3 regions of the Arthrobacter sp. UYEF20 genome follow, and region 3 is predicted to be linked to each of the others. Evidence: riboswitches for the same ligand, from Rfam matches in the RefSeq annotation. Region 3 holds a riboswitch; each other region holds the start of a gene.
The links. Region 3 has a riboswitch for thiamine pyrophosphate ahead of ABIB26_RS12960 (bifunctional hydroxymethylpyrimidine kinase/phosphomethylpyrimidine kinase). Riboswitches for the same ligand answer to the same signal wherever they lie in the genome.

Region 1: linked by a shared signal. The riboswitch ahead of thiC (phosphomethylpyrimidine synthase ThiC) and the one ahead of ABIB26_RS12960 (bifunctional hydroxymethylpyrimidine kinase/phosphomethylpyrimidine kinase) in region 3 are both predicted to bind thiamine pyrophosphate.
Region 2: linked by a shared signal. The riboswitch ahead of ABIB26_RS17625 (ECF transporter S component) and the one ahead of ABIB26_RS12960 (bifunctional hydroxymethylpyrimidine kinase/phosphomethylpyrimidine kinase) in region 3 are both predicted to bind thiamine pyrophosphate.

What each region holds. Positions count from the first base shown of each region.
Region 1 is NZ_JBEPNP010000022.1:22,699-29,658, reverse strand. It holds gene ABIB26_RS19610 (glucose-6-phosphate dehydrogenase) at 1-884, opposite strand, end outside; gene ffh (signal recognition particle protein) at 1,036-2,625, shown strand; gene ABIB26_RS19600 (alpha/beta fold hydrolase) at 2,730-3,479, shown strand; gene thiC (phosphomethylpyrimidine synthase ThiC) at 3,562-5,361, opposite strand; TPP riboswitch at 5,357-5,464, opposite strand; partial or broken gene ABIB26_RS19590 (amidohydrolase family protein) at 5,493-6,097, shown strand; gene ABIB26_RS19585 (nuclear transport factor 2 family protein) at 6,335-6,960, shown strand, end outside.
Region 2 is NZ_JBEPNP010000017.1:80,973-87,932, reverse strand. It holds gene ABIB26_RS17650 (Na+/H+ antiporter subunit D) at 1-1,630, shown strand, start outside; gene ABIB26_RS17645 (Na+/H+ antiporter subunit E) at 1,627-2,172, shown strand; gene ABIB26_RS17640 (MrpF/PhaF family protein) at 2,169-2,447, shown strand; gene mnhG (monovalent cation/H(+) antiporter subunit G) at 2,437-2,865, shown strand; gene ABIB26_RS17630 (DUF4235 domain-containing protein) at 3,207-3,470, opposite strand; TPP riboswitch at 3,655-3,799, shown strand; gene ABIB26_RS17625 (ECF transporter S component) at 3,867-4,499, shown strand; gene ABIB26_RS17620 (ABC transporter ATP-binding protein) at 4,499-6,181, shown strand; gene ABIB26_RS17615 (energy-coupling factor transporter transmembrane component T family protein) at 6,178-6,960, shown strand, end outside.
Region 3 is NZ_JBEPNP010000010.1:113,555-120,514, reverse strand. It holds gene ndk (nucleoside-diphosphate kinase) at 1-142, shown strand, start outside; gene ABIB26_RS12970 (vitamin K epoxide reductase family protein) at 224-892, opposite strand; gene ABIB26_RS12965 (Rne/Rng family ribonuclease) at 1,379-4,663, shown strand; TPP riboswitch at 4,782-4,879, shown strand; gene ABIB26_RS12960 (bifunctional hydroxymethylpyrimidine kinase/phosphomethylpyrimidine kinase) at 4,862-6,505, shown strand; gene rplU (50S ribosomal protein L21) at 6,907-6,960, shown strand, end outside.

The DNA of each region.
Region 1 (6,960 bases), on a different contig from region 3:
GCATAGTCCGGGATCTTGCGTCCGGTGATAGACCCTGCCGTGTACCGGGCGCGGCGTGTGTTCTTGGCGTAGGGCGCCTTGATGCTGCTGGCCCGCAGGACGGTCGCCACACCGTCGCGGAGATCCCGCTGATCTACAGAGGCCGGGGGCTCCATCGCCATGAGGGCCATGATCTGGAGCAGGTGGCTCTGGATCATGTCCCGGAGGGCGCCGGCGCCGTCGTAGTAACGCGCACGTCCCTCCAGGGCAAGGTCCTCATCAAAGATGATCTCCACCTTTTCGATGTGCTCCCGGTTCCAGACGGGTTCAAGGAAGTTGTTGGCGAACCGCAGGCCCAGGATGTTGAGCACCGTCGCCTTGCCCAGGAAATGGTCCACCCGGTGGATGTGGTCCTCCGGGACGAGGCTGGCCAGGGTCTTGTTCAGGTGGCGCGCGGACTCCTCATCGGAACCGAAGGGTTTCTCCATCACCAGCCGGGTTCCGGACGGGACCTGCCCCGGTTTAAGGGCCTCGCAGGCTTTCTGGCTGACCTGCGGCGGGAGCGCGAAGTACACCGCAACCGGGCCCTCGAGCTGTGCCAGTTGCCCGGCCAGCTGTCCATCCGCCGTCACGTCCAGCTGGTGGTAGCTCGTGGTCCCGCGGATCCGCTTCAGTTCCCTCTTGCCAGCGGCATCCGTCTGGGAGGCGGCATCGGCGAAGCTCGCGTCGATGCGTTCCAGCCATTGAGCCTGCGTCCACGGATTGGAGCCGGCGCCCACGAGCGTCAGGCCCTCGGCCCGCCCGCGGGCCGCGAGCCCCGCCAGTCCCGGCAGCAGCAGCCTTCCGGTCAGGTCGCCCGAGGCGCCGAGGATGAGCAGGGTTTTCACGGTTGTTTGGCTGGTCATCCAGCCAGCATGCCATCTTGGAGTCCCGTCTTGGTACCCTAGATAGTCGAGTCCCGTTGTCGAGGCGGTTCGTTCAGGCGAACATCAGTCGCGACGCTGGCGTGCCGGACCGGCCGCCATCCGTAGATCCACTGAAAGAAGTGCACGGCGCGTGTTCAATTCACTCTCTGACCGGTTGACAGCAACCTTCAAGAACCTCCGTGGCAAAGGCCGCCTCACCGAGGCGGACGTTGACGGCACGGTCCGCGAGATCCGGCGCGCCCTGCTGGACGCCGACGTTGCCGTGCCCGTGGTCCGCGAATTTACCGGACGAGTTCGCGAGCGTGCCCTCGGCGCCGAGGTCAACGCCGCCCTGAATCCCGGCCAGCAGATCGTGAAGATCGTCAACGAGGAACTCGTCGAGATCCTCGGCGGCGAAACCCGCCGGATCCGCCTCGCCAAGACCGGCCCCACCGTCATCATGCTCGCCGGCCTCCAGGGTGCCGGCAAGACCACCCTCGCCGGCAAGCTCGCCAAGTACCTCAAGGCCCAGGGCCACAGCCCCATGCTGGTCGCCTCCGACCTGCAGCGCCCCAACGCCGTCAACCAGCTCCAGATCGTCGGCCAGCGCGCCGGCGTGCCCGTGTTCGCCCCGCACCCGGGCGCCACCTCCACCGAGCTCGATCACCCCGCCGGTGACCCGGTCGCCGTCGCCCGCGCCGGCGTCGAGGAAGCCCGCCGCACCCTGCACGACGTCGTGATCGTGGACACCGCCGGCCGGACCGGCGTCGACGCGGACATGATGGAACAGGCACGCCAGATCCGCCGGGCCATCGTCCCGAACGAAGTCCTGTTCGTGATCGACTCGATGATCGGCCAGGACGCCGTCAACACGGCCTTGGCCTTCGACGAAGGCGTCAACTTCACCGGCATCGTGCTCTCCAAGCTCGACGGCGACGCCCGCGGCGGTGCCGCGCTCTCCGTCGCGTCCGTGACCGGCAAGCCCGTCATGTTCGCGTCCACCGGCGAAGGCCTGGACGACTTCGAGCTCTTCCACCCGGACCGGATGGCCTCGCGGATCCTCGACCTCGGTGACGTGCTCACCCTGATCGAGCAGGCCGAGCAGAACTGGGACAAGGACGAGGCCGCCCGGATGGCGAAGAAGTTCGCCGACCAGGAAGATTTCACCCTTGACGACTTCCTCTCCCAGATGCAGCAGATCCGCAACATGGGCTCCATGAAGAAAATGCTCATGATGATGCCCGGCGCGCAGAACATCCGGCAGCAGCTGGAGCAGTTCGATGAACGGGAAATCGACCGCGTCGAGGCGATCGTCCGCTCCATGACCCCGCACGAGCGGGTTGCGCCGAAGATCATCAACGGCTCCCGCCGCGCCCGTATTGCCCGTGGTTCCGGTGTGCATGTCTCCGAGGTGAACGGCCTGCTGGAACGCTTTGCCCAGGCGCAGAAGATGATGAAGAAGATGGCTGCAGGCGGCGGCATGCCTGGAATGCCCGGCATGCCGGGCATGGGCGGCGGAGGAGGTGCCCGCAAGAGTGCCAAGAACGCGCCCAAGAAGAAGGCCCGCTCCGGGAACCCGGCCAAGGCAGCACAGGAACTCAAGGACGCCGAGGCCCGGCGTGCCGCGGGACCGAAGCCGCTGCCCACCGGGGCATCCTTCGGCGGCCAAGGTGAGGATTTCGATCCCTCCCAGCTGAACCTGCCCAAGGGCTTCGATAAGTTCCTCGGCGGCAGCAAGTAGCGGCACTAAAGTAACGGCATTAGGGTAACGGAGCCGGCGAACCAGGCGCCGTGCCCGCTATGTCGCCGGGGCTGATTGCCGGGCCGGTGCCATAGGGTTGGATCATGTTCAAGCAGCGCGTAGTTTTCGTCCACGGGGCGGGCAGCTTCGGCGCCGCGGCGTGGCCGAAACAGCACGGGATGGCGCTGGACTACGACGCGCTGTTCCTGCGCCGGCACGGCTTCGACGCCGTCGCGGAACCGCTTGAAACGGACTTCGCCGCGGATGCCGCGATCGTGCTGCGTGCCCTGGCCGACGACGGCCGCGGCGAGTCGGGCGGCCACGTCGTGGCGCATTCGCAGGGCGCCATAGCGGCGATGATGGCCGCCGTCGAGCGCCCCGACCTGGTGCAGTCCCTGGCCCTGGTTGAACCGGCCTGCCTCTCGCTGACGGCGGAACTGCCCGCGACGGCGGCGTACCGGGCCCTGATGCAGCCGCTCTTCGATGTGCGGCACCACCTCAGCGATGACGATTTCCGGCGCGAGTTCATCCGCCGGGCGTTCGCCGCCCACAGCCCCGGCGCCGGAACGGCCGAAGTCCCGGGGCCCGAAGAGCAGCGTGAAGCCCGCAGGCTGCGGCTGCAGGCACCGCCCTGGGAAGCCCCGCTGCAGATCGTCCCGGGCGTACCCACCCTGGTCCTGACCGGTGGCTGGGAGCCGCTCTACGAGGAAATCGCCGGCTACCTGCGCGAGACCGGCGCCCTGCACCGCATTGCGGCGGGCGGGCACCGGCCCCAGGATTCAGCTGAGGGTGACCGGGTCATCCGGGCGTTCATCGCCGACGTCGGCCGGAGCCAGCACGCCCACGCCTCCTAAGTGGCTGGCCCAACTGGGTCGCAGTTAATGTCGTTATGGGCGCCCAAAACGACGTTAACTGCGACCTAGTTGGGCGGGTCCGCTAGGCCTGGGCCGGAAGCTGCGGCTCCGGCAGGTAGACCTTGCCGCCCGAGGCGAGGAACTCGTTGCTCTTCGCACGCATTCCCGCCGCCATGTCGGCGAGTGCGGCCTGCGAGTCCGCGGAGCCGTATTCGTCCCGGATGTCCTGGCTGATGCGCATGGAGCAGAACTTGGGCCCGCACATCGAGCAGAAGTGGGCCGTCTTGGCCGGCTCCGCGGGGAGCGTCTCATCGTGGAAGGCCTCGGCCGTGACCGGGTCCAGCGACAGCGCGAACTGGTCCCGCCAGCGGAATTCGAAGCGGGCCTTGGACAGGGCATCGTCGCGTTCGTGCGCACCGGGGTGGCCCTTGGCGAGGTCGGCGGCATGGGCGGCGATCTTGTAGGTGATCACGCCGGTCTTCACATCGTCCTTGTTGGGCAGTCCGAGGTGTTCCTTGGGCGTGACATAGCAGAGCATCGCGGTGCCGTAGCGGGCAATCTCCGTGGCGCCGATCGCCGAGGTGATGTGGTCATAGCCGGGCGCAATATCCGTGACCAGCGGCCCCAGCGTGTAGAACGGGGCGCCGTCGCACAGCTCCTGCTGGCGTTCCACATTTTCACGGACCAGGTGGAAGGGGATGTGCCCCGGGCCTTCGACCATGACCTGCACGTCGTATGTCCACGCCCGCTTGGTAAGTTCGGCCAGGGTGTCCAGTTCGGCGAACTGGGCGGCGTCGTTGGCGTCCGCCGTCGACCCTGGCCGCAGACCGTCACCGAGGGAGAACGCGACGTCGTACTTGGCGAAAATTTCGCACAGCTCGTCAAAGTGCGTATACAGGAAGTTTTCCTCGTGGTGGGCCAGGCACCAGCCTGCCATGATCGCTCCGCCGCGGGACACGATCCCGGTGACCCGGTTGGCGGTCAACGGCACATAGCGCAGCAGCACACCTGCGTGGACGGTCATGTAGTCCACGCCTTGCTCACATTGCTCGATCACCGTGTCCCGGTAGATCTCCCAGGTCAGGTCATTGGCCTCGCCGTTGACCTTCTCCAGCGCCTGGTAGATCGGCACCGTCCCGATCGGGACGGGGGAGTTGCGGATGATCCATTCACGGGTGGTGTGGATGTCATCCCCGGTGGAAAGGTCCATCACCGTGTCCGCGCCCCACTGGGCGGCCCACTGCAGCTTGTCCACTTCCTCGGCGATGGAGCTGGTGACCGCCGAGTTGCCGATGTTGGCGTTGATCTTCACGAGGAAGGCCTTGCCGATGATCATGGGCTCGGATTCGGGGTGGTTGATGCTGTTGGGAATGATGGCGCGGCCGGCCGCCACCTCGCTGCGGACCAGCTCCACGTCGCAGTTCTCCCGAGCGGCCACGAACCGCATCTCCGGAGTGATGACGCCCTGGCGGGCGTAGTGCATCTGGGTGACCGTCTTGCCGTCGACGGCGCGGCGGGGCACCGGCTGTGCACCCTTCCATTCAGCCGACGCGGCGCCCCTGCGCACCGCCGACTTACCGTCGTCGAGCAGGTTCCGTTCCCGGCCGCCGTAGGGCTCGGTATCGCCCCGGGATTCTATCCATTCGGACCGGAACGGCTCCAAGCCGACCACTGGATCGCTTCCGGGGCCGGCCGTCCGGTATATCGTGAACGGCGGATTCTTCACCCCGCCGGGGGAATCCTCCAGGGCAATTTCGGTCACCGGAACGCGGATGCCGTGTTCCTCGTCCGTGGTGAAAGCCAAAGAATGGGACTTCAGTGACTGTGTTTCCTGGGAAGTCTCATTTTGGGCAGGGATCAACTGTGTTTCTTGCGTATTCACGGGAATACTCACTTCCTTCGCCGGCATTACCCGGACAGGTTCAACGGTCGCAGGCTGCATCAGCCCGATCTCAGCCCCTGCAAGGGCACCCGTGTGGTCGTAGACGAAGCTACCACACGGGTGGGCCGGGACTGGACGGGTGGGTCATCCCCGGGCTGGTCGACGCGCACTGCCACATCGGTCTCGGCCCCGGCGGGGTTGTGGCGGAACAGGTGGCGGAGGCGCAGGCCATCACCGACCGAGACGCCGGCACCCTGCTGGTGCGCGATGCCGGCGCCGTGCACGACACCCGCTGGCTGCAGCGGCGTGCCGACGTGCCACACATCATCCGGTCCGGCCGGCACATCGCGAGAACCCGGCGCTACCTGCACGGCTTCGCCGTCGAAGTGGAGCCGGAGGGTCTGGTGGAGGCCGTACGCAAGCAGGCCCGCGCCGGCGACGGCTGGGTCAAGGTCGTGGGGGACTGGATTGACCGCGACGCCGGCGACCTCGCCCCGGGAGCTCAAGGACGCCGTGCAGGCCGCCCATGATGAAGGCGCCCGGGTCACGGCGCACTGCTTCGCCGAGGACACGCTGGATGACATGCTCGACGCCGGGATCGACTGCATCGAAAACGGCACCGGCCTGCCCCCCGCGGCACCTGCCTCGTTTCGTCGAACAAGGCGTGCCGATCGTCCCCACCCTCATCAACATCGCGACGTTCCCGGCCCTCGCGGCGCCGGCGGACACAAAGTTTGCGGGGAGACCCTGCCGCTGTGCCGGCTGCGCTACGCCGGATACGCCAACGCCTGGGGCTTCGCGATCTACCGCGCCAGTCACGGACGACTACCAGGACAACTACCTGCCCATAGGGCTGGCCGGCGGCACCGCCGAAGAAGCCCTCGACACCGCCTGCGGCCTCTACCCCAACGACCCCGCCGCCTGGACCTGAACCCCCGACGAATTAACGAAAATGAGGACTAGGAGCACTCCCATGACCAGCAAGGCCATCGTCATCGCGGCAACCACCGCGCTCTTCATCAACAGGGACCTTACGGCGATCGACACCTACTTCGATCCCAGCTACGTACAGCACTCCACCCTGGTTGCCGGCGGCATCGAGGGGCTGCGGGCACTCGCATCGAATCTGCCGACGGACTTCGCCTACACCCCTGTACGGGCATACGCGGAAGGTGACCTCGTTGTCACCCAGGGTCTCTACGCCGGCTTCGGGCCCGCGGAATTGGTCGGCTTCGACGTGTGGCGTGTCGAGAACGACCGCATCGTGGAGCACTGGGACTCTCTCGTCCCCGTCGCCGAGGAAACCGTCAGCGGCCGCACCCAGACCGATGGCCCGGTGGCCGCCACCGACCTCGACAAGACCGCGCAGAACAAGGCCCTCGTCCTCGACTGGGTCGAGAAGGTCCTCGTTGGCGCCGACTACAGCCTGTTGACCGACTATGTCACGACCGGGCTCTACGCCCAGCACAATGTCGAGGCGGCCGACAATCTTGACGGATTCGGGGCGGCGGCAGCCGCCTGGGGCGCGGACGGCAAGCTCCTGGCCTACAAAGCGGTGCACCAGGTCGTCGCCGAGGGAGACTTCGTCTTCACCCGCGC
Region 2 (6,960 bases), on a different contig from region 3:
CAGTTTCGCTCCGCTCGCCGTCGTACTTCCCATCCTCGGCGCCGCCCTGACCTTCCTGCTGATCCGGCACTCCCGGGCCCAGCGGGCCGTCAGCATCACGCTGCTGTCCCTGACGCTGCTGCTCGAATGCCTGCTGCTTGCGTCCGTCTGGGAGGGCGGCACCGCGGCGGTGAAGATCGGTGGCTGGCTGCCGCCCTGGGGCATCGTATTGGTGGTGGACCAGTTCTCCTCGCTGATGCTGGTGGTCTCCTCCGCCGTGAGCCTCGCCGTGCTGGTCTACGCCACCGGTCAGGGCATGGCCGACGGCGACCAGGACGCCCCCGTCTCGATCTTCCACCCGACCTACCTGATCCTGGTTGCCGGGGTCTCCAACGCCTTCCTGTCCGGGGATCTGTTCAATCTGTATGTGGGCTTCGAGATCCTCCTGACCGCCAGTTATGTGCTGATGACGCTGGGCGGGACGGGGCCGCGGATCCGGGCCGGCGTGACCTACGTGGTGGTCTCGGTGGTTTCCTCGGTGCTCTTCCTGATCGCGATCGCCATGATCTACGGCGCCACCGGAACCATCAACATGGCCGACCTCGCCATCAAGCTCGCCGACGTGGACCAGGGCACGCGGAACCTGCTGCACGTCATGCTGTTAGTTGCGTTCGGGATCAAGGCCGCGGTGTTCCCGTTGTCCTTCTGGCTTCCGGACTCCTACCCGACGGCCCCCGCCCCGGTCACGGCGGTGTTCGCCGGGCTGCTGACCAAGGTGGGCGTGTACGCGATGGTGCGCACCGAGACGCTGCTCTTCCCGGGGGACACCTTCAATTCCCCGCTGATGGTCGCCGCCTTGCTGACCATGGTGGTGGGAATTTTGGGCGCCCTGGCCCAGAGCGACATCAAGCGACTGCTCTCCTTCACCCTGGTGAGCCACATCGGCTACATGGTGTTCGGGCTGGCGATGTCCTCGGTGGCCGGCCTGGGCGCCGCAGTCTTCTACGTGGTCCACCACATCACCATCCAGACCAGCCTGTTCCTGGTGACCGGCTTGATTGAGCGCCGGGGCGGGAGCTCCTCCATGGACCGCGTCGCCGGCCTGGCCAAGCTCTCCCCGGTGCTGGCCGTGCTGTTCTTCGTTCCCGCCATGAACCTGGCTGGAATCCCCCCGTTTTCGGGCTTCCTGGGCAAGCTGGGGCTCCTGCAGGCGGGCGTGCAGCTGGGCACCCCGCTGGCCTACGCCCTGGTAATCGGCGGAGTGCTGACCAGCCTGCTGACCCTGCTGGCGGTCGCGCGGGTCTGGAACCGCGCGTTCTGGCGCAAGCCCGAGGACGCCGAACACCCTGACCCGGTGCTCCTGGCCGCCCCGGAGGACTCGGCCACCGGGCACCGCGCGGGCAAACCCAACGTCACCCTGTTGCCGCGGACCATGGTGGGCTCCACCCTGGGCCTGGTGATCTTCGGCGTCGCGCTGACCGTCTTCGCCGGGCCGCTGTTCAAGGTGGCGGACCAGTCCGCCGCGGAGATGCTGGACCGCACCGCCTACATCCAGGCGGTCCTCGGCGGGGACGCGCCGGTGCCGGCACTGGCACAGCACGCACAGCAGCAGCCCCCGCAGCAGCCCGCACAGCAGGGCGTGCCGAAATGAGCCGGAAGCGGATCTCACTGCGGCAGGAACTCCCGCTGCTGGTCTGGCTCGTGATTGTCTGGGGCGCCCTCTGGCAGGACTTCAGTCCGGGCAACCTGCTTTTCGGCGCCATCATCGCCGTGGTGGTGGCCAGGCTGCTGTACCTGCCGCCGGTGGAACTCGGCGGCCGGTTCAACATCCTGCGCGCCGTCCCCTTTGCCCTGATCATCCTGGTCAAAGTCGTGGCAGCGAGCTTCCAGGTCTTCTACCTTGCCGTGGCCAAGGGCCCCAAGGTGATCAGCGCCGTCGTCGCCGTCCCGCTGCGGAGCCACTCGGACCTGCTGGTGACCGCCACCGGGCACGTGATCTCGCTGATCCCCGGCTCGCTCGTGGTGGAGGTGGACAGGTCCACGTCCACGCTCTACATCCACGGCATCAACGTCCGCAACGCGGACGATGCCGCACGATTGCGCAAAGACGTCCGCGACGCCGAGGCCGGGCTGATCCGGATCATGGGCACCAAGGACGAACTGTCCGCTCTCAACCAGGAGGTGAGCGCATGATGCAGCTCGTCCTGACCATAACCTCGGTGGTGCTGTCCCTGGCCGCCGCGGGGGCGATCATCCGGATCGCGAGGGGCCCTTCGCTGCTGGACCGGGTGCTCGCCGCCGACGTGCTGCTGGCCATCTTCGGGGCGGCGCTGTGCATCGACATGGCCGTGAACCGGCACCTCAACAACCTCATGCTGCTGGTCGCCGTGTCCATCATCGGGTTCGTCGGCTCGGTGACCGTGGCCCGGTTCGTCGCCGACCGGCGGGAGCACGCCCGTGAATCCTGAGACGTTCTCCGGCGATACCGTGATCGACGCCGTCTCTGCCGTGTTCATGGTGGTCGGCGCGCTGATGTCTCTCGGCGCGGCCGTGGGCCTGCTGCGCTTCCCCGATCTGATGAGCAGAATGCACGCCGCCACGAAGCCGCAGGTGCTCGGGCTGTTCCTGCTGCTCTGCGCGGTGGGCCTGCAGATGCGCACGTGGTGGGTGTGGCCGGTGCTCGTGGTGGCCTGGATCTTCCAGCTGCTCACCGTGCCGGTGTCCGCCCACATGGTGGGCCGGGCCGGTTACCGCACCAAGCACCTCCATCCGGAGCTGCTCAGTGCCGATGAGCTGGAGGCCGTGGTGCAGCAGGCCGCGGGCAAGAGCGGTTTCTCGGACGACGGCGGGGCCGCTGACGACGGCGGCGGTCGGGGCCGCCGGTGACCGGTGCTAGTAAGCATTTTCGTTAGTTCGCCCGGGTTCAGGTCCGGGCGGCGGGGTGGCCGGGCTTAAGGACATGCCCAGCGCCGGGGTCGGCGGATGGACATATTCCGATTCTGTCCGGACCCGGGCGCGAGGAATGGGCATGTCCTCCCGGAGAGTAGCCGATCCCCGCAGCGGAGCCACCCGCACTTGCCCCCGGGATACGGATCATGCCCCGCGCCGGGACCCGCGGATGGGCATATTCCGATTATGACCGGACCCGGGCGCGACGGATGGGCATGTCCTCCCGACCCGAAGAGGTCCTGGCCCTCCAAACCCCCGAAAATTAACGAAAATGACCGCTAGACGATGTCCTGGGTTTTGGCGAAACGGGTGATGGCGCGCTGGGTGCCGCGGTTGGCGAGGACCTGGATGATGGCGCTGACCGCGGCCGAGATCAGCGCGAAGGTCAGGGCCGAGCGCAGCGTGGTGGGGATGTCGTCGTCGTGGCCCTTGGGCGGCTTGTTGCCGGTGGACTTTTCCCAGACGGTGTCGACGAGCTTTGTGCCGACGAACCCGGCGAGCAGGCTGATGCCGGTGCCGAGCAGTTTGATGACGATGTTCATTCTTCGGACTCCTTGCGGGAGGGAACAGGGCTTCCCCCAGCCTAGCGTCCCGGCCCTGACGGAGGGACCCGGCCGCGCAGGCCGCGCCGTGCGGCGCCGGTCCCTCCGGCCCGGAATGTGACTGCTGGGCACGGGAAGCCGGTCCCGCCGGGTGTAAACTGGACAGTGCCCACAAGGGCGATTTTATATACGACAGGGGAGCGCCGCCGTCGGGCATCGCTGGAGGAATCCAGGGAAAACCACCGGTGGGCGCTGAGAGTGCGGACAGCCGCAGACCCTCGAACCTGATCCGGTTAGTACCGGCGAAAGGGAGTCGAGTTCTCAGAGTGCCCGGCAGGGCGGCGGAAGCCGTGGCCGGCCGGCGCACTCTCCCCTCCTGTTCCTCAGGAGGACGACATGACTGACATTTCTGCGAAGCAGATCCTCACCCGGCGCAGCTACAACTGGCGTGTGGTGGACATCGTGGTGGCCGCGTTGATCGCGGTGGCCGGCGGCGTCATTTTCTGGGCCTGGTCCCAGGGCGCCAACCTCATTTCCGCACCCGTCAACGCGTTCTACCCGCCGCTGACCGGGCTCTACGCCGGCGGCTGGATGATTCCCGCCGTGCTGGGCATGCTCATCATCCGCAAGCCCGGGGCGGCACTGTTCTGCGAAACGGTGGCCGCCACCGGTGAGCTGATCATGGGCTCGCAATACGGCACCACTGTCCTGATCTCCGGCGTGCTCCAGGGCCTCGGAGCCGAGCTCGTGTTCGCAGCGTTCGTCTACAAGAAGTTCAACCTGCCGGTTTCCCTGCTGGCCGGTGCCGGTGCCGGGCTGTTCGGCGCCCTGAATGACTCCTTCGCGCCATGGGGCTGGAACATCGCCTATGCCGCCGGGGACAAGCTCGCGTACATCATCTTCATGTCCGTCTCCGGCGCCATTATCGCCGGCGCCCTGTCCTGGCTCGCCACCCGGGGTCTCGCCAAGACCGGGGTGCTGAGCTCGTTCGCCTCGCGCAAGGCCGCCACGGAGCCTGTGTTCTCCTGATGCCGGCACACTGCCCGACATCTTCCGACGGCGTCCGCCCGGCCGCGGTCACGGCCCGCGGCTGGGGCTGGCGGCACGCCGGCCGGCCGCGGCCCGCAGTCAACGGGCTGGACCTGGACATCAGGCCCGGGGAGCGGGTGCTGCTGCTCGGGCCTTCCGGCGCCGGCAAATCGACGCTGCTCCACGCCCTGGCCGGGGTCCTCGGCGACAACGCAGCCGACGCCCTCGGCGACAACACGGCAGAGGATTCCGACGAGACCGGCAGCCTGCTGATCGACGGCGCCCCGCCGCGGGCCCGGCGCGGCCGGGCGGGGCTGGTGCAGCAGGACCCGGAGACGCAGGTGGTGCTCTCCCGTCTCGGTGACGACGTCGCCTTCGGGGCGGAAAACCTGTCCGTGCCCCCGGCGGAGATCTGGGCGCGGGTGCGGGAAGCGCTCGACGACGTCGGGCTGGGCCGGCTGCCGCTGGACCACCCGACCTCGGCCCTCTCCGGCGGCCAGAAGCAGCGGCTGGCGCTCGCCGGCATCCTGGCGATGCGGCCCGGGCTGCTCCTGCTCGACGAACCCACCGCCAACCTGGACCCCGCCGGCGTCCTGGAAGTCCGCGACGCCGTGGGCCGCTGCCTGGACAAGACCGGCGCCACGCTCGTGGTGGTGGAGCACCGGGTGGCCGTCTGGAAGGACCTTGTGGACCGGATCGTGGTCCTGCAGCCGGGATCCGCCACGGATACGGCCGTGTTGATCGACGGCCCGCCGGACCAGGTCCTGGTGCAGGCGCGGGACATGCTCACCGCCGCGGGCGTCTGGGTGCCCGGTTACGTGCCGCCGACCCGGGTGCGGGCAGCGTCTGCCGCGGGCTTGCCGGTCGCTGGCTCCGCAAAAGCATCCCTGCCCGGACAGCCCGACGCCGGGACCCTCCTGATGGCGGCCGACAACCTGGCGGTCTCCCGCGAACACCCCCGCCGATCCGGTCTGCGCAGGGGCTTCAGGGCCATCGCCCCGGTACCGGTGCAGTCCGGCCTCACAGCCCGGATCCGGGCCGGCGAGGCGCTGACCATCACCGGCCCCAACGGCTCCGGCAAGTCGACGTTCGCCCTGACCCTGGCCGGCCTGCTGGCGCCGGTGTCCGGCGCGGTCTCCGCCACGCCGGAGCTGAGCGCCGGCGCCGGGACCGATCCGTACCAGTGGAAGGCTCAACAGCTGATTGCCCGGATCGGTACCGTCTTCCAGGAACCCGAACACCAGTTCGTCACCGGCCGGGTGCTCGACGAGTTGATGTTCGGTCCCCGGCACCTGGGCCGGGGCGAAGAACGGGTGGACGAACTGCTGGAGCGGCTCCGGCTGACCGAACTGGTGGACGCGAACCCCTACACACTCTCCGGCGGCGAAAAGCGGCGGCTCTCGGTTGCCACCGTGCTCGCGGCCCATCCGCAGGTGCTCGTCCTGGACGAGCCCACCTTCGGCCAGGATGCCAACACCTGGGCCGAGCTCGCCTCCCTCCTCTCCGAACTCCTCGACGCCGGCACCGCCGTCGTGTCGGTAACCCACGACGCGGAATTCACCGCGGTCCTGGGCGGCACCCAGCTCAGCCTCCGCGCCCCGGAGCACCGGGAACCGGGCGATCGCGAGCCGGGCAGTCGCGTACCGGGCGATCGCGTACCGGGTCCGGTGCAGGCGCAGTGAGGGACGTCCTGAGCCTGCGCGGCAACCAGGCCCTGCTGACCCGCGCCAACCCGCTGGCCAAGTTCACCGCCGTCGTGCTGATCACCCTCGTGCTGGCGCTGTCCATCGACTGGGTTTCAGCGTCGGTGGCGCTGGCCTTCGAAGTGGCGCTGTTTCCGTTGGCCGGGCTGAGCCTCGCGCTGCTCTGGCAGCGCGGCTGGCCGTTGATCCTGGCCGCGGCGCTGGGCGGCTGGAGTACGGCCATCCTGGCGCCGGATAGCGGAAGAATACTGCTCGACGCCGGCATCTGGTCCGTAAGCGACGGTTCCCTTGAACTGGGGCTGGGCTTCCTGCTCCGCGGACTCGCCATCGCGCTGCCGGCGGTGCTGCTGATGAGCTGCACGGACCCCACGGACCTTGCCGACGCGCTGGCCCAGAACGCGAAACTGCCGCACCGATTCGTCCTGGGCACCTTGGCCGCGATGCGGCTCGTGGGGCTCATGGCCGAAGAGTGGCAGACCATCGGCATGGCGCGGCGGGCCCGCGGCGTGGGCTCGCGCGGCAACCCGTACCAGCGGCTCCGGTCCACGCTGGGGCAGAGCTTCGGGCTCCTCGTGCAGGCCATCCGGCGCGCCTCCCGCCTGGCCGTCACCATGGAGGCCCGCGGCTTCGGCGGCGCCCAGCGCACCTGGGCGCGGCCCTCCACCTTCAGCAGCCTCGACGCCTGGGTCCTGCTGGGCGGGCTCGGCATTGCCGCTGCCGCCGTCGCCGCGGCGCTGGCCGCCGGGACCTGGAATCTC
Region 3 (6,960 bases):
GGACCCGACGACGGCGGCCCCCGGCACCATCCGCGGCGACTTCGGCCGCGACTGGGGCCTGAAGGTGCAGCAGAACCTGGTCCACGGCTCGGACTCGGTGGAGTCCGCCATGCGCGAGATCAAGATCTGGTTCCAGGACTAAACCGCCGCACCGAGGTGACAGTTAAGGCCAATGTTCGCGATGAACATTGGCCTTAACTGTCACCTCGCGATGCTTAACGGGTCAGTAGCCGGAGGTCCCGATGAAGACCTGGATGAAGGCGAAGAAGATCGTGGCGATCACGGCGACATAGAGCAGTGCCGTGAGGATCCAGCCCGAGTCGCCCAGGATCCGGGTGGGGCCGGCGGGCAGCCGGATCACGCCGTGGGACACGTTGCGGACGGTGACCCAGACGAACAGCGGAATCATGGCGGCCCAGACGATCATGCAGAACGGGCACAGGATGTGGATGGAATACAGCGCCTGGGACCAGAGCCACACCACGAAGATGAAACCCAGTGTCACTCCGGCCTGCAGCCCGAGCCAGTACCAGCGGGCGAACGTGGCACCGGCCAGGATGCCCATGGCGGTGGTGATGATGACGGCGAACGCCACGATGCCGATGAACATGTTGGGGAAGCCGAAGAGCGAACTCTGCCAGGTCTGCATCACCTGGCCGCAGGAGATCCACGGGTTCACGTCGCAGACGGTCACGTGGCTGGGATCCTTGAGGACCTCCAGTTTCTCCAGCACCAAGGTCCCGGAGGCAAGCCAGCCGACGACGCCGGTGATCAGCAGGAGCCACGCGAACGGACGGTCACGGGTCATGGGCGGCAACGGCCGTTCCGCAGCCGCCGGGCCGGATCGCGGCTGCTGGGTTGAACTGCCGGTGGCACTGGAGATGCTTGGCATGGAATGTCGGTCCTTAGGGTCGGGTGCTTCTGGCCCCGATTGTAACGCCGGCGGCTGGGGGAAGCCGGGGAGGGAAGCCGGTGAATTGCCTTCAGCGGCCCGGTCCGGGTGCACGCCCGGCGATTCGAACCCGGACCTACGCCTGCTTTGACGGCTCCTGTGAGACAATGATCGTGGCTGGAACCCGATCCACATCCGGGTCCCGGTCCGGCGACTTTGTTCCCAAGACCGCCAATGATGAGCAGGGAGCTGCGGATCCTCTGATCCACGCTGTCCCGCAATGCCATTGGACGGCACCTGGTTGTGGCGTGTAGATCAACGGGTTTCAGAACAATCTCGCCGGCCCTCCAGGGCTGCCGCACCCCACTGCCGGTGCGAACCTGAGGGTATCCAATTGACTTCTGTCAATGCCTGCGGGTGTTGACAAATAATTGCCCCAACGGGTGCCGGATGTGGCGGTACCCCGGGGCAGGAGTGTCACCACATATGGATAATGACCAGGTTGTAGCCGGTAACGAAGACGCGCTTGTTGCCAAAGACGCGCTTGTTGCCAAAGAAACAGCAGAAGCAGCAGAGACCGCAGCAGCACCGCCCAAGAGGCCCGTCCGGACCCGACGCAAGGCCCTTCCCAAGGCAGAGGCCATGGAGGCCGCTGCAGTGGCAGAGACGACTGATGCCCCGGCCGCCGAGCAGGCTCCGGAAGCGCCGGCCGCCGAAACCAAGGCCAAGGCACCCGCCCGCCGGAGCCGCGCCCGCAAGGTCGCCGAGGTGCCCGAGCCCCTGCCGGCCTTCGCCGAAGAGCCCGAAAAATCTGCCGCTGTCAGCGCTCCAGTGGCGGACGTCCCCGCAGTAGTTGAGACAGCCGCGGCGGAAACGCCGGCCGCCGAGGCGCCTGCAGAAAAGCCCGTCCGGCGTCGCGCCAGCCGAGCTAAGGCCGCCGCCCCGGTGGCCGAAGCAGAGCCAGCGGCCGGGGCCCCCGCCAAGGCACCCAAAGCAGTTGCCGTGTCCCCGGCAGAGCCTGCCGACACGCCGGCCGTCGCGGAAACCCCTGCCGAAGCAGCCCCCGCCGCAGAGACCCCTGCTGCAGAAACCACTGCCGCCGCAGAAACCCGTGCCGCCGCAGAGACCCCGGCCGAAGCAGCCTCGGCGGCGGCCTCGCTCTTCCTCGAGCCGGGAGCGGTCACCTCGATGATCTTCCAGGCTCCGGATCTGAGCGTCGTCGTGCGCCCGGTTCCGGCTGCCGCCGCGCCCGAAGAGCCCGAAGATGAAGAAGGCGAAGAGGCCGAGGGCGAAGACGCCAGCGGCCGCCGTCGCCGCCGCAGCCGCGGACGCCGCGGACGCAGCAGCAGGGGAGCCGACAGCGAGCCCGGCGCCGAGACCGAAACCGAGGTCTCCGGCGAGGAAGCCGAGGAAACCGAAGAAGGCTCCGAGGGGACGCTGGAGGACGGTGTGACCTCGCGCCGCCGTCGCCGCCGCCGTCGCGGTGACCAGGACCTGGAGCTGACCGGCGGGGGAGACGACGATCCGCCCAACACGGTGACCCGCGTCCGTGCACCGCGCGCGCAGACCGAGGCGCCGGTCAACAACCGCGTCACGTCCCTCAAGGGCTCCACCCGGCTTGAGGCCAAGAAGCAGCGCCGCCGTGAATCCCGCGACACCGGCCGCCGCCGCACCGTCATCACCGAGGCCGAGTTCCTGGCCCGCCGTGAATCCGTGGACCGCCAGATGATCGTCCGTCAGCGCGACGACAGAATCCAGATCGGCGTCCTCGAAGACGGCGTCCTGGCCGAGCACTTCGTGTCCAAGACCCAGCAGGACTCCCTGATCGGCAACGTCTACCTGGGCAAGGTCCAGAACGTGCTGCCCTCCATGGAAGCTGCCTTCGTGGATATCGGACGCGGCCGTAACGCCGTGCTCTACGCCGGCGAAGTGAACTGGGAGTCCGTCAACCTCGAAGGCAAGCAGCGCCGGATCGAGAACGCGCTGAAGTCCGGCGACTCCGTGCTGGTCCAGGTCACGAAGGACCCGGTAGGCCACAAGGGCGCCCGCCTCACCAGCCAGATCTCGCTGCCCGGCCGCTACCTTGTGTACGTTCCCGGCGGTTCCATGACGGGCATCTCCCGCAAGCTGCCCGACGTCGAACGCAACCGCCTCAAGCGGATCCTCAAGGACCGCCTGCCGGAAAATGCCGGCGTCATTGTCCGGACCGCGGCCGAGGGTGCGTCCGAAGAAGAACTGACGCACGATATCAACCGGCTGCGCGCGCAGTGGGAAGGGATCGAGAGCCAGTCGACGTCGACCAAGGTGCTCGCCCCCGAGGTGCTTTACGGCGAACCGGACCTGACCATCAAGGTGGTCCGTGACGTATTCAACGAGGACTTCTCGAAGCTGATCGTCTCCGGCGAGGAAGCCTGGGACACCATCGAGGCCTACGTCACCTACGTGGCTCCGGACCTGGTGGGCCGGCTCGAGAAGTGGACCAAGGACGCGGACATCTTCTCGGCCTGGCGGATCGACGAGCAGATCCACAAGGCGCTGGACCGCAAGGTGTTCCTGCCTTCCGGTGGTTCCCTCGTGATCGACCGTACCGAGGCCATGACCGTGGTGGATGTCAACACCGGCAAGTTCACCGGCAGCGGTGGCAACCTCGAGGAAACCGTCACCAAGAACAACCTGGAAGCGGCCGAGGAAGTGGTCCGGCAGCTCCGGCTCCGCGATATCGGCGGCATTATCGTGATCGACTTCATCGACATGGTGCTGGAATCGAACCGTGACCTCGTGCTGCGCCGCATGGTGGAGTGCCTGGGCCGGGACCGTACCAAGCACCAGGTGGCCGAGGTGACCTCCCTGGGTCTGGTGCAGATGACCCGCAAGCGGATGGGCACCGGGCTGCTGGAAGTCTTCGGCGAGCAGTGTGAAGCCTGCGACGGCCGCGGCATCGTCACCCACGACGAGCCGGTGGAGCACCGCCGCGCCAACGTGGTGGCCGCCGAGCACCATGTCCCGCGGACCGAGAACCTGCCGGCCCCCCGGACCGAACGCAAGAGCCGCCGCCGCGGCAAGGGCGGCCAGGGAATGCCGGAGTACGCCCCATCGGCACCCTCAGCCGTCCATCCGGAGCCCACCGAGGCCGAGCGTCATGCCAAGGCAGAGGCGACCCGTGCCGCCCTGGCGAACATCGCAGCCGCCGCGCATGCCGCGCACCTCCACGACGGGGAGGCAGCCGCTGCCAGCGACGCCGGGGCCCGCCAGGCCGCCGTCGAGGCAGCCGCGCGGCTGGCCGCGACAGAGGAGGCAGCCGGACGTCCCGCGGCCGTGCTGACCTTCGGCGGCGAGCAGGTGGCCCTGCCGTTCGTGGAGCACGCCGACGAGGCACCGTCTCCGGCCCTCACCCTGGACCTGCTGACCGAGGCCTTCGCCAACCTGGGCGAAGCCGATGAAGCCCGGCCCGCCGTGGACCGGACCCAGGCTGCCAAGGCCCCGGCACTGGCGCCTGCATCGTCCAAAGCGCCTGCCCCGGCGCGGATCCACACCGACGCTGACGCTGGCACCACGCGTGGCCGCCGCGTCCGCCGCAACAGGAGCGCGAGCCGCGCCCAGGGCGCAGCCAATGAGACGTCTGTGGAGCACCGCGAGGCAACCACCTCGGCCGCGGCCGGATCCGTCCACGAGGCCAAGGCCCCGGCCATGACCGCCGACAAGCCGGCAGCCAAGCCGGCAGCGAACGAGCCGATCATCCTCGGCGTCGGCGTCCCGGCTTCGGAGCTCTAACCACCGGGCAGCACGGGACAGTTCCGCGTGACCGCGGGGGCGGTCCGGGACCCGGCGTAGCAATACGCCGAGTCCCGGGCCGCCCCCGCGACTTCGTTAAGCGATACGGCTAAGCTGGAGGACTGACACGGGGTGCCGCGCATGGAGCCGGCTGAGATCCAAACCCGTCGAACCTGTCCGGTTAGCACCGGCGAAGGGATGTCTCTCGTGGCTTCGCTTGTTCTGCCCTCACTTGTTCTGCCTTCATCGTTTCTGCCCTCCGTGCCGCGTCCCGCCGGGCGCCGGATCCCGCGGGTGCTGGCTATTGCAGGTTCGGACCCCTCCGGCGGCGCCGGGATCCAGGCCGACCTGAAAAGCATTGCCGCGCACGGCGGCTACGGCATGGCCGCGATCACCGCCCTCACAGCCCAGAACACCCGCGGCGTCAGCGCCGTCCACGTTCCGCCGGCGTCGTTCCTGACCGCCCAGCTGGACGCGCTGAGCGAGGACATCGGCATTGACGCCGTCAAGATCGGCATGCTGGGGGACGCCACGGTGATCGCTGCCGTCCGCGCCTGGCTTGAACAGGCCCGGCCCGGCGTCGTGGTCCTGGATCCGGTGATGGTGGCGACCAGCGGCGACCGGCTCCTGCGGGAAACGGCGGAGGCCGCCCTGCACGCGCTGCTGCCCCTCGCGGACCTGGTCACACCCAACCTCGCCGAACTGGCCATCCTTCTCCGGGAACCCGCCGCAGCCGACTGGGCCGAGGCCCTTGACCAGGGCAAACGGCTGGCCGCCCTGACCGGCACGACGGTACTCGTGAAGGGCGGACATCTGGGCCGCAGCGCCGGCGGTGATTACCCCAGCAACAACAACAACGACGACGACGGCTGCCCCGATGCGCTCGTCAACACGGCGGGGCTCCTGGGCCAGGAGACGGTGGTGGTGACCGGCGGACGGGTGCCCACCCGCAACAGCCACGGCACCGGATGTTCCTTGTCCTCGGCGCTGGCCACGGTTCAGGCCCGGGTGGGGGACTGGGAGGCGGCGCTGCGCGAGGTCAAGCCCTGGCTAGCGGGTGCGCTGCGGACCTCGGACCGCCTCGACGTCGGAACGGGCAACGGTCCAGTGCACCATTTCCACCACGTGCAGCATCTGACCGAAGACCAGGGTGGCACGGGCCAGGTGAATACCGGGCATCGCGTTCCGGACGAGGGGGAGTTCACCGCTGCCCTCGGGAACAGTGCCGCGGCGGACCTGGACGCGATCTATGGCCTGGCGTTCATCCAGGGCCTGGCCGACGGCACGCTGGCCGAGAAGGACTTCGCCTATTATCTGGCCCAGGACGCCCTCTACCTCAACGGCTACTCGCGGGTGCTGGCCCGGGCGGCGGCCATCGCACCCTCCGAAGCCGAACAGCTTTTCTGGGCCCGCTCCGCGCAGCAGTGCCTCGAAGTCGAATCGGAGCTGCACCGGAACTGGCTCAGCACACGGGCCGTGGAGGTGCAGCTGGGCCCGGTCACGAAATCCTACGTGGACCATCTGCTGGCCGCCACGGTCTCCGGCAGCTACGGCGTCCTGATCGCGGCCGCCCTGCCGTGCTTCTGGCTGTATGCCGAGGTGGGCGCAACACTCCACGCGCAGTTCCTGGCGGCCGGCGCCCCGGAAGGTCATCCCTACGCCGAATGGCTGCGGACCTACGCCGACGAGGACTTTGCCGCGGCGACGCGGCAGGCCATCGCCCTGACGGATCAGGCGGCGCGGCGCGCTTCCGCCAGCGAGCGGGACGCCATGGCGGTGGCCTTCCGGCAGTCGGCCCGGTACGAGGTCGAGTTCTTCGACGCGCCGAGGCTGCACGCCTGAGCACGGCCTCCCCGGCCAGCCTGTACGATGGTGGGGCACGGTTCCGGGAGTCGTTGCAGGACCGCTTTGTTTTGAGTGAGTGAAGTCTTGATTGAATGAAGTCTTGATTGCATGAAGTCTTGATCGAGTTGCGTCCATCACGTGCGGCCCCTCCGGAACCAGCCTCATTTGCGGCCGAAGGCAAAATTAGCGTAGTCTAGATCTTCGGTGCTTACGCCAACACTTGGGTTATGACCTTGAGGACACGTCATTCGATATCGAATGGCATTGTCCACGGGATAGCTCATGGGTTCCCCCGGGGAATCCACCGGCGTAGAGGCACAGCGTGAGCCAGCCAAACAATTTGGACCAGGTTCCGCACGCAAATCTAGTAATAAACGTCGAGAGAAGTGAGTTCCCCAGTGGTGTACGCGATTGTCCGCGCAGGCGGCCGCCAAGAGAAGGTTTCCGTTGGA